2 regions of the Syntrophomonas sp. UBA1041 genome follow, and region 1 is predicted to be linked to the other one. Evidence: riboswitches for the same ligand, from Rfam matches in the RefSeq annotation. Region 1 holds a riboswitch; the other holds the start of a gene.
The links. A riboswitch is a leader RNA that binds a small molecule or an ion and turns the genes downstream of it on or off. The one in region 1 is predicted to bind molybdenum cofactor.
Positions count from the first base shown of each region.

Region 2: it holds a riboswitch for molybdenum cofactor, as region 1 does, so the genes downstream of both, fdnG (formate dehydrogenase-N subunit alpha) here and fdhF (formate dehydrogenase subunit alpha) in region 1, are expected to answer to the same signal.

Region 1 covers NZ_DCEA01000031.1:24,802-30,200, forward strand. The annotation lists gene B2633_RS05370 (sigma-54 interaction domain-containing protein) at 1-1,063, shown strand, start outside; gene B2633_RS05375 (DUF6431 domain-containing protein) at 1,308-1,547, shown strand; molybdenum cofactor riboswitch at 2,240-2,377, shown strand; gene fdhF (formate dehydrogenase subunit alpha) at 2,581-5,274, shown strand; gene B2633_RS05385 (NADH-quinone oxidoreductase subunit NuoE family protein) at 5,274-5,399, shown strand, end outside.
Region 2 covers NZ_DCEA01000101.1:4,548-9,946, forward strand. The annotation lists gene nuoF (NADH-quinone oxidoreductase subunit NuoF) at 1-819, shown strand, start outside; gene B2633_RS14665 (molybdopterin molybdotransferase MoeA) at 963-2,201, opposite strand; molybdenum cofactor riboswitch at 2,465-2,585, shown strand; gene fdnG (formate dehydrogenase-N subunit alpha) at 2,758-5,399, shown strand, end outside.

The DNA of each region.
Region 1 (5,399 bases):
CTACAGTGTCTTTCCCGACATATGGGATGCTAAAAACTTGGTGGAGAATCTTCTTTCCGAGTTGAATATGTACCGGGATGAGGTGGATAGCCTTTATACCGCCAAATATACTTTTGATGATATTGTGAGCAAGGATAAAGGCATGGAAATGCTCAAGTCTTTTGCCCGGCAGATTGCCAATCATCCTTTTACAACCGTATTGATTACGGGCGAAAGCGGTACGGGCAAGGATCTTTTTGCCAATGCCATCCATAATGCCAGCCCCCGGTCACGCTTTCCCTTCCTGCGCATCAATTGCGCCGCAATTCCGGAGAATTTGCTGGAAGCTGAGCTTTTTGGCTATGAGGAAGGCGCCTATACCGGAGCCAAAAAGGGAGGCAAACCGGGAAAGTTTGAGTTGGCCCATGGGGGTACCATCTTTCTTGACGAAATAGGAGAGATGTCGCTTTCCATGCAGAGCAAGCTGCTGATAGTACTGCAGGAACAAGAAATCGAGCGATTGGGAGGCAGCTTCCCCATTAAGATAAATGTCCGGGTGATTGCAGCTACCAACCGGAGCCTGGAACAGCTGATTCAGGAAAAGAAATTCCGCGAGGATTTGTATTACCGCCTTAATGTAGTAAGGTTGGAAGTGCCCCCTTTGCGCCAGCGCAAGCAAGATATTCCTGTTTTAATCTGCCATTTTATTGACAAGTTGAACCCCCGGCTGCGGACCATGATTGCTAATATTTCTCCCAAATCATTGAAATTATTGGAGCAATACCACTGGCCCGGGAATGTCCGGGAAATGGAGAATATGTTGGAGAGGGCGATAATTATGGCTGATATGGAAAACGGCCGTTCTCTGGATTGCCGACATTTCAAGTTCCTGCAAAACCGGTGCAGCAGCGAAGCTCCTTTAGAATTACAAAGCTTGAAAGCAGCCAGCCAGAAGTTTGAGGAGGAATTGATAGCCCGAGCCTTGGAAATAAGCAACTTTAACCTGGCCAAAGCAGCCGAGCAACTAGAAATTGACCTTTCTACCCTCTACAAAAAAATAAAAAAACATGGCATCGAAACATGAATCCACAGCAAAAATCCCTTATGATAGATAGGAATATGCTTCGAGCCTCATAGACTTGTTTCATGGGGAAGTATTTAAGATGTTAAAAAAGGCAGGCCACATTATAGAGAATATGCTGTGCTGGCATCACAGCGGTATTAATGTCTATTGTGGGCCAGCCATTAATCCAGGGGACCAGCAACATTATTGGTGAGCGATAGCGAACACCGGTGGTACCCGCAGGGTAATAGCTCAAGAGAGTTCTATCAGCACACTCCGGGTGATCTGTAAATCCTGTGGGCATACTCATGCCATCCTTCCGGAAGTCATAATCCCTTATAGATCATATAGCATCCTGTTCATTCTGACTGTTCTGCGTGATTACTATACCCGTTCCGACGACATCTGGGAAATAGGTGATAAATATCAGATCGCTGTCTCAACCCTTTATCTGTGGATACATTTATTCCACTGGCAGGGGATATGGGGACGGCCGGCTGTGTGAAAAATCCAAATCAGCGTTTATATATGCAATATTGAGTATAATATACACTAAACTACGCCCTCCTTCGGCAAATTAACTCCAACAAAATTGAAGCTTCATATTAACGCTGGGGACATTCCACCCTGGCGTTAATTTATTTTTGCAATATCATTAAATAATAAGGCGGTTATTCAGGCATCATAACCTATTTTATATTCCCTTATATAATATTTTAAATTATATAGAGGAATATTTACGCTTGTGTCGAAGTATTATTTTGATAAGGATATGTTTGTCCAGCAGACATATCCCTCTGGCAATTTCAAACAGTGCAATTAGTATTTATGACTGCTGCCTGATCAAAATATTGCCAGCAACATGCCAATATTGAGGGAGGTGAAAAAGTGCTATCAAGTACAGGGTTTAAGCAAATCATAAGCCGTTGCATGTGAGTTAATTTGCATGAACCGGTGGCTCATAGTGTTTCAATACCCCGTGGCATAAATGAAGACCTGAAGCTGTTGCAGCCTTTTTCACCGATTTCGTTTATCGGCTGAGTTTATTCCTGCTCCCATGCTTCATTCGAATTGCTGGCAGGCAATTTTATAACATGGCCTGACCAGAATTCCTTCCTTTATTCCACCACTGTTAAAGCCTGAATGACTTACCCTAAGACTTGTGTAGCAACCAGGTTGCCCAGGAGTTTAATTTTTTCAAAAGCGTAGCTCCAAAGCTACTTCACCTAAAGCTGCGGCCACGGTGAATTAGCCGACACGGTTATTATACCGCTACGGTAAATCCGGAAACGGGTTTGCCTCCCTTACTTGGAAAGGAGTCACTGGCTTTTAGAAAACAATTTGCGTTGCCCGCATCATTTATGCGCTGGTAATGTCAGGTGTTTTTATTTAATTAACACCGCAAGTTGTTTCTGAGTAGGTGGAAGGAGCGTGCATTTGAATGCCAACCATTGTCATAGTATTTATGCCAATGAAGTCCATCCTCCTACTCAGATAGGAGATTTTTTTATTTCTAACGACTAAAAGGAGTGATGGAAGTGGAACAAATTAAATTGACCATCAACGGGAAGGAGGTTGAAGCCGCAGCTGGGAGCACCGTACTGCAAGCAGCTGAAGCAGCCGGCATTAAAATTCCTCGCCTGTGTTATGACCCCGATCTAAGCCCGCTGGGTGCATGTCGACTATGTGTAGTCGAAGTAAAAGGAAATCGGCTTCTGCCGGCTTCCTGCGTAACCCCGGTAAGCCCTGGGATGGTTGTAGAAACCGAGTCTCCGGCTGTGATTGCAGCCCGCAAGACCATCCTGGAACTGCTGATTGCCAATCATCCCCTGGACTGCCTGACCTGCGACAAGGCCGGTGCCTGCGTTCTGGCCGATTATTGTTATCAGTACGGGGTAAAAGAAAGTCCCTATCAAGGAGAAAAGCATTCTTATAAAATCGATAACAGCAATCCCTTTATTAATCGGGATTTAAACAAGTGCATTCTCTGCGGCGCCTGTGTTAGAGCCTGTGAAGAACTGACCGGGAAAGACAATCTTTCTTATCTGAATCGTGGCTTCGACCGTAAAGCAACTACGGCTGGTGATGTACCCTATATTGAATCAGATTGCGTTTTCTGTGGACAATGCGTAGCCGTCTGTCCAACCGGCGCTTTAACTGAGAAAACCATGTCCGGCCAGGGTCGCCGCTGGGATATCGACCGGGTGCGGACCACCTGTCCCTTCTGTGGTACCGGCTGCAATTTCGACTTAGCTGTGAACAAAGGCAAAGTCATCGGCGTTCTGTCCAATCCAAACGCTCCGGTAAATGGCCGCAGCTTATGTGTAAAAGGACGCTTTGGCTGGGATTTTATTTACAATGAAAAACGCCTTAAAACGCCGCTGATCAAGCGTAACGGCAAATTTGAGGAAGCATCCTGGGATGAAGCCTTTGAGCTGATTGCCCGGAAATTTAATGAGAATAAAGCCCAAAATGGTCCCGATTCATTTGCAGCGTTAAGCTCAGCCCGTTGTACCAATGAAGAAAACTTCCTGATCCAGAAATTCACCCGGGCCCATTTAGGCACCAACAATGTGGATCATTGCGCCCGTACCTGCCATGCTCCCTCAGTAGCGGGTCTGGCTAATTCTTTTGGCAGCGGCGCCATGACCAACATTTTATCTGAAGTTACTAATGAAGCCGAACTGTTATTCCTGATCGGTATCAATCCTACTGAATCCTATCCGGTACTTGGCTATAAAATGCGGCAAGCGGCTCGCCACGGCTGCAAACTGGTAGTCTGTGATCCTCGCTGTACGGAGCTGGCCGCTGAATCCGACATCTGGCTGCAACAGAAACACGGTACCGATATTCCGCTACTCAATGGTTTAATGCATATAATTATCAAAGAAGGTCTGGAAGATAAGAACTTTATAGAAACCCGTACCGAAAACTATGAAGAAATGAAAGCCCTGGCTGCCGAATACACTCCGGAGCGCGTTTCCGAGCTCACCGGTGTCTCCGTGGAAGACCTTTATCGGGTAGCCCGTCTGTATGCCAGCACTGATAAAGCCATGATCTTCTATTCACTGGGCATTACCGAGCACATCTGCGGTACCCGTAATGTTATGAGTATTGCCAATCTGGCCATGCTGACCGGTCATATCGGCCGTCCCGGCGTGGGCGTAAACCCCGTCCGCGGGCAGAACAATGTTCAGGGTGCCTGTGACATGGGCGCTCTGCCTAACGTTTATTCCGGTTATCAGAATGTTACCGATAAAGCCGCCCGGGAAAAACATGAAAAAGCTTGGGGAGCAACCTTGCCGGATAAAGTAGGCTTAAAGATTCCGGAAATGTTTGAAGCCGCCCATGAAGGCAAAGTAAAAGTCATGTATATTCTGGGTGAAAATCCGGTACTAACCGATCCCAATGCCAATCATATTAAAGAAGCCATCAAGAATCTGGACTTCTTTGTGGTACAGGAACTCTTCCTGACTGAAACTGCTGAATTAGCTGATGTCGTGCTGCCGGCCGCCAGCTTTGCGGAATGCGACGGTACCTTTACCAATACTGAGCGCCGACCTCAGCGAGTTCGTAAAGCGATTGAGCCTCTGCCTGGCCAGGCCAACTGGGAAACGATTTGTCAGATGGTTACCCGCATGGGCTATCCCATGTCTTACAATCATCCAAGTGAAATCTGGGATGAAATGGCCTCCCTGTCCCCCGCCATGGCTGGCATTAGTTTTGCCCGTATGGAAAAAGAATCCGTGCACTGGCCATGTCCCACCCCTGATCATCCTGGCACCCCCATTCTGCATATCGGCAAATTCACCCGCGGGCTGGGCGGTTTCCAACCCAATGACCATATTCCTCCGGGAGAAATGCCGGATACAGATTATCCCATCCTGCTGTGTACGGGCCGCGTAATGCAGCACTATAATGTTACCACCCAATATTCGGCGGGTATTGCCAGTGTCTGGGATCGAGAAATGACCCAGGTACACCCGCAGGAAGCGGAAAAATTAGGCGTGGTTACCGGCAGCCGGATGAGGATTACATCCCGCCGTGGTTCAGTTCTAACCACCGCCTGGGTAACCGATCAGGTACAGCCCGGGGTTATTTGGATGTCCCACCACCATAGTTCTACGCCTACCAATGAACTCACCAGCCCGTTTGTATGTGATATTGCCGGCACAGGTGAGTACAAAGTCTGTGCAGTCAAAATCGAAAAAGTCCAGGAGGTGAGTCAATAATGGCAGACTACAAGAAGATCATCAATGCCTATAAAGATCTGCCTGGTGGACTGATCGAGTCTTACCATGCGGTTCAGCGTGAATTCAGCTACATTCCTGAAGAGGCTGTCTTCTATGCCGCCGAG
Region 2 (5,399 bases), on a different contig from region 1:
GATAAAGCCATAGCCCAGGCCAGTGAAAAGGGCCTCCTGGGAGACTTCAATATCGAAGTGCGCATGGGAGCCGGGGCCTATGTGTGTGGGGAAGAAAGCGCGCTTATTGAGTCTATAGAAGGGCACCGGGGTGAACCCCGCTTCAAGCCCCCATTTCCACCGGTTATCGGCTTGTGGGGCAAGCCCACTATTGTCAACAATGTAGAAACCTTTGCCAATATTCCCGCCATTGTTGACAAGGGCGCGGATTGGTACAAAGGCATTGGCGCGGCGGGCTATCCAGGAACCAAAGTCATGACCTTGACGGGAGATATTGTCAACCGCACTGTTATTGAAGTGCCTACTAACACCACCATCCGCCAGGTATTGAACGATTTTGGCGGAGGAATTGCCGGTGGCAAAAAGTTCAAGGCGGTGCAAATAGGAGGAACATCTGGCGGATTCATACCCGAATCACTGCTCGATACCCCGATCGACTTCGATTCCATGTCAGCCATTGGCGCTACCCTGGGGTCAGGAGCCTTCTTCGTAATGGATGAGACCCGGGATATAGTCGATGTAATTGATCGCATAAGCAAGTTCTTTGCTCATGAATCGTGCGGCAAGTGCACCCCCTGCCGGGAGGGAACTCAGCGCATGCATGAAATGCTGCACCGGGTGAAAAACGGCGGAGCAGTTGCCGGCGATCTAGACTTTATGGAGAGACTGGGAAGCGTTATGTCCAAAGCCTGCTTGTGTGGTTTGGGACAGGCGGCTCCGGCTCCAGTGCTAACAACCTTAAAGCATTTTAGAAACGATTATACAGCCAAGTTTAATTAATGCTCTATAATCCCAGATTATGTTTATTATGTACCGGGGGCCATAAACCCCCGGTACACAATCTTGTGCTATAAGTTCGGGCAATAAAAATGATTAATGAGAAAAGTGAGGAGTGAGGGGTAAGGAGCGCTGATGCTTGTGTCTTAATCTACGATTAATTTAGCTTTAACCATGACGGGTTCTTCCCCCGACCTTTTATGTACATCTAACAGTAAAGGAATATTTCCCGTATTAATATCTTTTCGGTTTACCGGCAGGGCGTAGGCATGGCCCTGTTCAATAATCATTTCTCCTCGGTGCAGGCTGCGCCCCGACTTTAAATGTTCAATGGGACTGGCCAGCTCTATATTAAACCAATCACCTTTATACAATAACTCTCCTTTTAACTTAAGCAGGGCCGGTTTTACCAGAGCTTCAAACAATATTCCGGCTGCAGAGGGGCTGCCGGACAGATTGAAAATAAGTTTGCCATCAAGAAGGGCGGCCGAAGTATTTTTGCCGGGAAAGACGTTTATACCTTTGAAAAGAAGCTGGGCATTCAAATACTCGAACGCGTTGCGAACCAAGTCGAAAAGGCCGTTGCCGGTCCCCCCGCTGATTATTATCATATCAGAGACCCGTGCCGCCTTTTTTATTGCAGCTATAATGGTGTGCAGGTCATCATTAATTACAGAAGGCGACAGCGACGGTAAAGCTCTGCTGCTGTTTATTTTGCATGCTAATAGGCTCCGGTTGCTGCAATATATGCATCCTGTTTTGATGGGGGACCCGGGTAAAAGCAACTCATTTCCCGTGTCTATAATATATACACGAGGCACTTTGTATACCGGCACCCTTTCTATGCCACAGGCGGCTATTCTTTCCAGGATTTCCGCTTTTAAAACCTGCCCTTTGGCGGCAACTCTATCTCCAGCCATCAATTCGTGGCCGGCTCTTCGTATATTTTCACCCCGCCGCGGCCTGATGCTGACAATTATATAGTTTTCATTTATTATCTCAACGTCCTCTTGTTTGATAACGGCAACGCTGCCCTCTGGAAGCAAAGCCCCGGTCATAATTCTACAGGTTTCCCCGGGCCTTGTTGGCCTGTTTTCAATTGAACCAGCTCCGATAATAGAAGCTACTCTCAAACGCAACGATCGTCCGGTTTGCAGTCTTTTAAGATCAGTCTTGCCAATCGTATAGCCATCCATTGCCGAACGGTCAAAATTGGGTATATCAATAAAGCTGGCTATATTATCCGCGGCCACCCGCATATAGGCATTATCGATGTGCAGGTACTCGGTGTCCAGGGCTTGAATGCTTTCACAGCTTATATCAACAGCTTTATCTAAACTAACAGCTTCTAATATCTTATCATTAACCAACTGTAGTCTACTCATAAATAACCTACCTCATTTATCGCGCATTTCCTTTTTTGTTCTATAAAGAGGTGAAATATATCCCCCGATGTTTTAAAACCCTCAGTATATATTTCTTTATTTATTATACATCCATTATAGTAAATTGTTAGGCTTAATATGAAATAATTATGTTTAATTTTTTTAGTGACAAAATAATAGCATTATGTTATATTGTGTTTGAGATAGTTGGATGTATATAGCATACGGTGTATTATTCTGTGTATGGTTGGCGTATGATTAAGACAATTGTATAGCTCCAAGCCTTTAGACCTAAAGCAAAGCCATGGTTTCTAGGCCTCTGGGTATAGTTGGAAACGATTGTGCCTCCCCGTATTTTTGGAAAGGAGCCTAAAAAGCCTGGTTCAAAGCAGGTAGTACTTGCTGGGCCATAATGGGCATAAAATCCAAAAATATTTTTTTATGCCCCTGGCCTTTGCTGGAGGCATTTTTGCTTATCCCATAAATGCAATCAGGTACTCTGGCAAAAAGAGTATCTGCTGGTAGTAGTAGTTTTTAAGGGAGGTAGAGATTGGTTATGAAATTTACTCGTCGTGGTTTCCTGAAGCTTTCAGGTCTCTCCGTTGCCGCGGTTGCTTCCGGCTTGGGGTTTGACTTGGAAGCAACTGCCGCACACGGGCACGCACTGAAGCTGGCAGGGTGCACAAAGATACCCAGCATCTGTCACTTCTGCTCAGGTGGATGCGGGCTTCTCCTGCATATTAAGGATGGAAAACTGGTCCACCTTGATGGGAACCCGGACAATCCCATCAACGAAGGTACCCTTTGCCCCAAGGCGGCAAGCCTGGCGCAGGTGGCCTATTCTCCGGAACGTCCGAAAAATCCGCTTTATCGTGCTCCGGGTTCTGACGAATTCGTGGATATTACCTGGGAAGAAGCTTATGATCGTATTGCCAAGAAAATCAAGGAAGTCAGAGATAAGACCTGGACGAGCACCGAGGAGATTACGAATGCCAAGACCGGAGCCAAAGAAACCGTTACCGTGAATCGGGCGGAAGGCATTTGTATGATAGGTTCGGCCGAGGTTGATAATGAGGAAAGCTACCTGCTTTCCAAACTTGCCCGCCTGATCGGGACACCATTCCACGAACACCAGGCCCGTATCTGACACGCGCCCACGGTGGCTAGTTTGTCACCTTCATTTGGACGCGGCGCCATGACCAACTCCTGGCAGGATATGCAAAACTCCGAATGTTTCTTGATCGCAGGCAGCAACTGTGCGGAATGCCATCCCATTGCTATGAAATGGGTTAACCGCGCCCGGGCGAAAGGCGCCAAGGTTATTGTTGTTGACCCGCGCTTCACGCGCACCGCTTCCCAGGCGGATGTCTTCGCCCAAATCCGTCCCGGAACCGATATTGCTTACCTGGGTGCAATGATCAATTATTACATCGAGAATAGGCTTTATGATGAGTTCTATGTTTTGAATTTCACCAATGCGCTTTATAAGATAAGCAAAGATTTTGGATTCAAAGACGGTATGTTTTCCGGTTTTAACCCTGAAACCAGGAAGTATGATTATGCAAGCTGGGCCTATCAACTGGATGCCGAGGGTAAACCGGTAAAGGCAGACAGCCTGGATGATCCGGATTGTGTTTTCCAGAAACTCAAAACCCATTATTCCAGATATACCTTTGAAGTAGCTTCAAACATCACCGGAATACCGGTTGCCAAAATAAAACAGATAGCCGACACCTTCGCTGCAGCCAAACCAGGCAACATCTTCTACGCCCTGGGCATGACCCAGCACACCACCGGTGTGCAGGGTATTCGTTGCTACGCCATCATCCAATTGCTACTGGGCAATGTGGGCAAGGCCGGTGGCGGCATCCAGGCCCTGCGCGGCGAGCCCAATGTTCAGGGTTCCACCGATATGGCCAACCTGAACGCCAACTTGCCTGGATATATCCCTTATCCTACTAATCAAGAAAAGACCTTGAATGATTTTGCTGCGAAACACGGCTCGGTCCAGTATAAACCAATAGTAGCCCTGCTCAAGGCCTGGTTCGGCGCGAATGCTACCGCCGAAAATGAATACGGATATCAGTGGCTGCCCAAGAACAATCCAGCAAATATGCCTATTCAACCCCAGTTCTTCAGCAAAATGGAAGAAGGACAGTTTAAGCTTCTCCTCAACTGGGGCTCCAACTCCACGGTTTCCATCCCGGACAGAAAACTGGTGGCTAGAGGCCTATCTAGTCTGGAAATGCTGGTAGTGGCCGACATATTTAACACCGAAACCGCCCAGTTCTGGAAAGAAGAAGGATTAAATCCGGCCAAGATTCCGACCGAGGTAATCTTCCTGCCGGCGGCCTTCGTTTATGAAAAGGCCGGCAGCATGACCAATTCTTCCCGCCTGGTCCAGTGGAAGGAAGTGGCATTAAAACCCCTCAATGACTGTCACCCGGATTTGGATATGCTGGACCACATCTTCAAGAGAGTTCGCGCCCTTTATAGCGGAAGCAATGACCCCAAGGATGAACCAATTTTAAAAGCCAACTGGGATTATGGCGATCATGAAGCAAGCGCATTAAAAGTCCTCCAGGAACTCGGCGGCTATAACGATACTACTGGCAAACCTATTGCCGCGATAGGCGAATATCTGGCAGCACCGATTGGCACGGTTTCCACCGGATGCTGGGTATATGCAGGGGTAACTCCGGAAGGCAAAAACCTGGCAGACCGCCGGGGCAATGCTGATCCCACCGGTCTGGGCCTGAATAAAGATTATGCTTTTGCCTGGCCGGGCAATATCCGCGTTCTCTATAACCGGGCTTCTTGCGATGCCCAAGGGCAGCCGGTCGATTCCAAACGCAAGCTGATCTGGTGGGATCCCGTCCAGAATCTCTGGGTCGGCAATGACGGACCCGATGTGGTCGACAAGACCAAAGGTCCTGATACACCGGAAGGAAAGATTGGGTTCAAACAGAATCCTGAAGGAGTAGGACGCTTATTCGCAGCTACTTATAAGAGTGGTACAGTTGCGCCAGAAGGTACTGCGGCTGTCGTCCCGATTCGTGGAGCAGGTATGACGGTTGATGGACCGATGCCGGAGTTCTATGAGCCGATTGAAAGCCCGACCGCCAATCTTCTGCATCCTGAGGTGCAGAGCAATCCTTGCGCCAAGATTGTTTCAAAAGAGTTTGGCAACCCGGATGA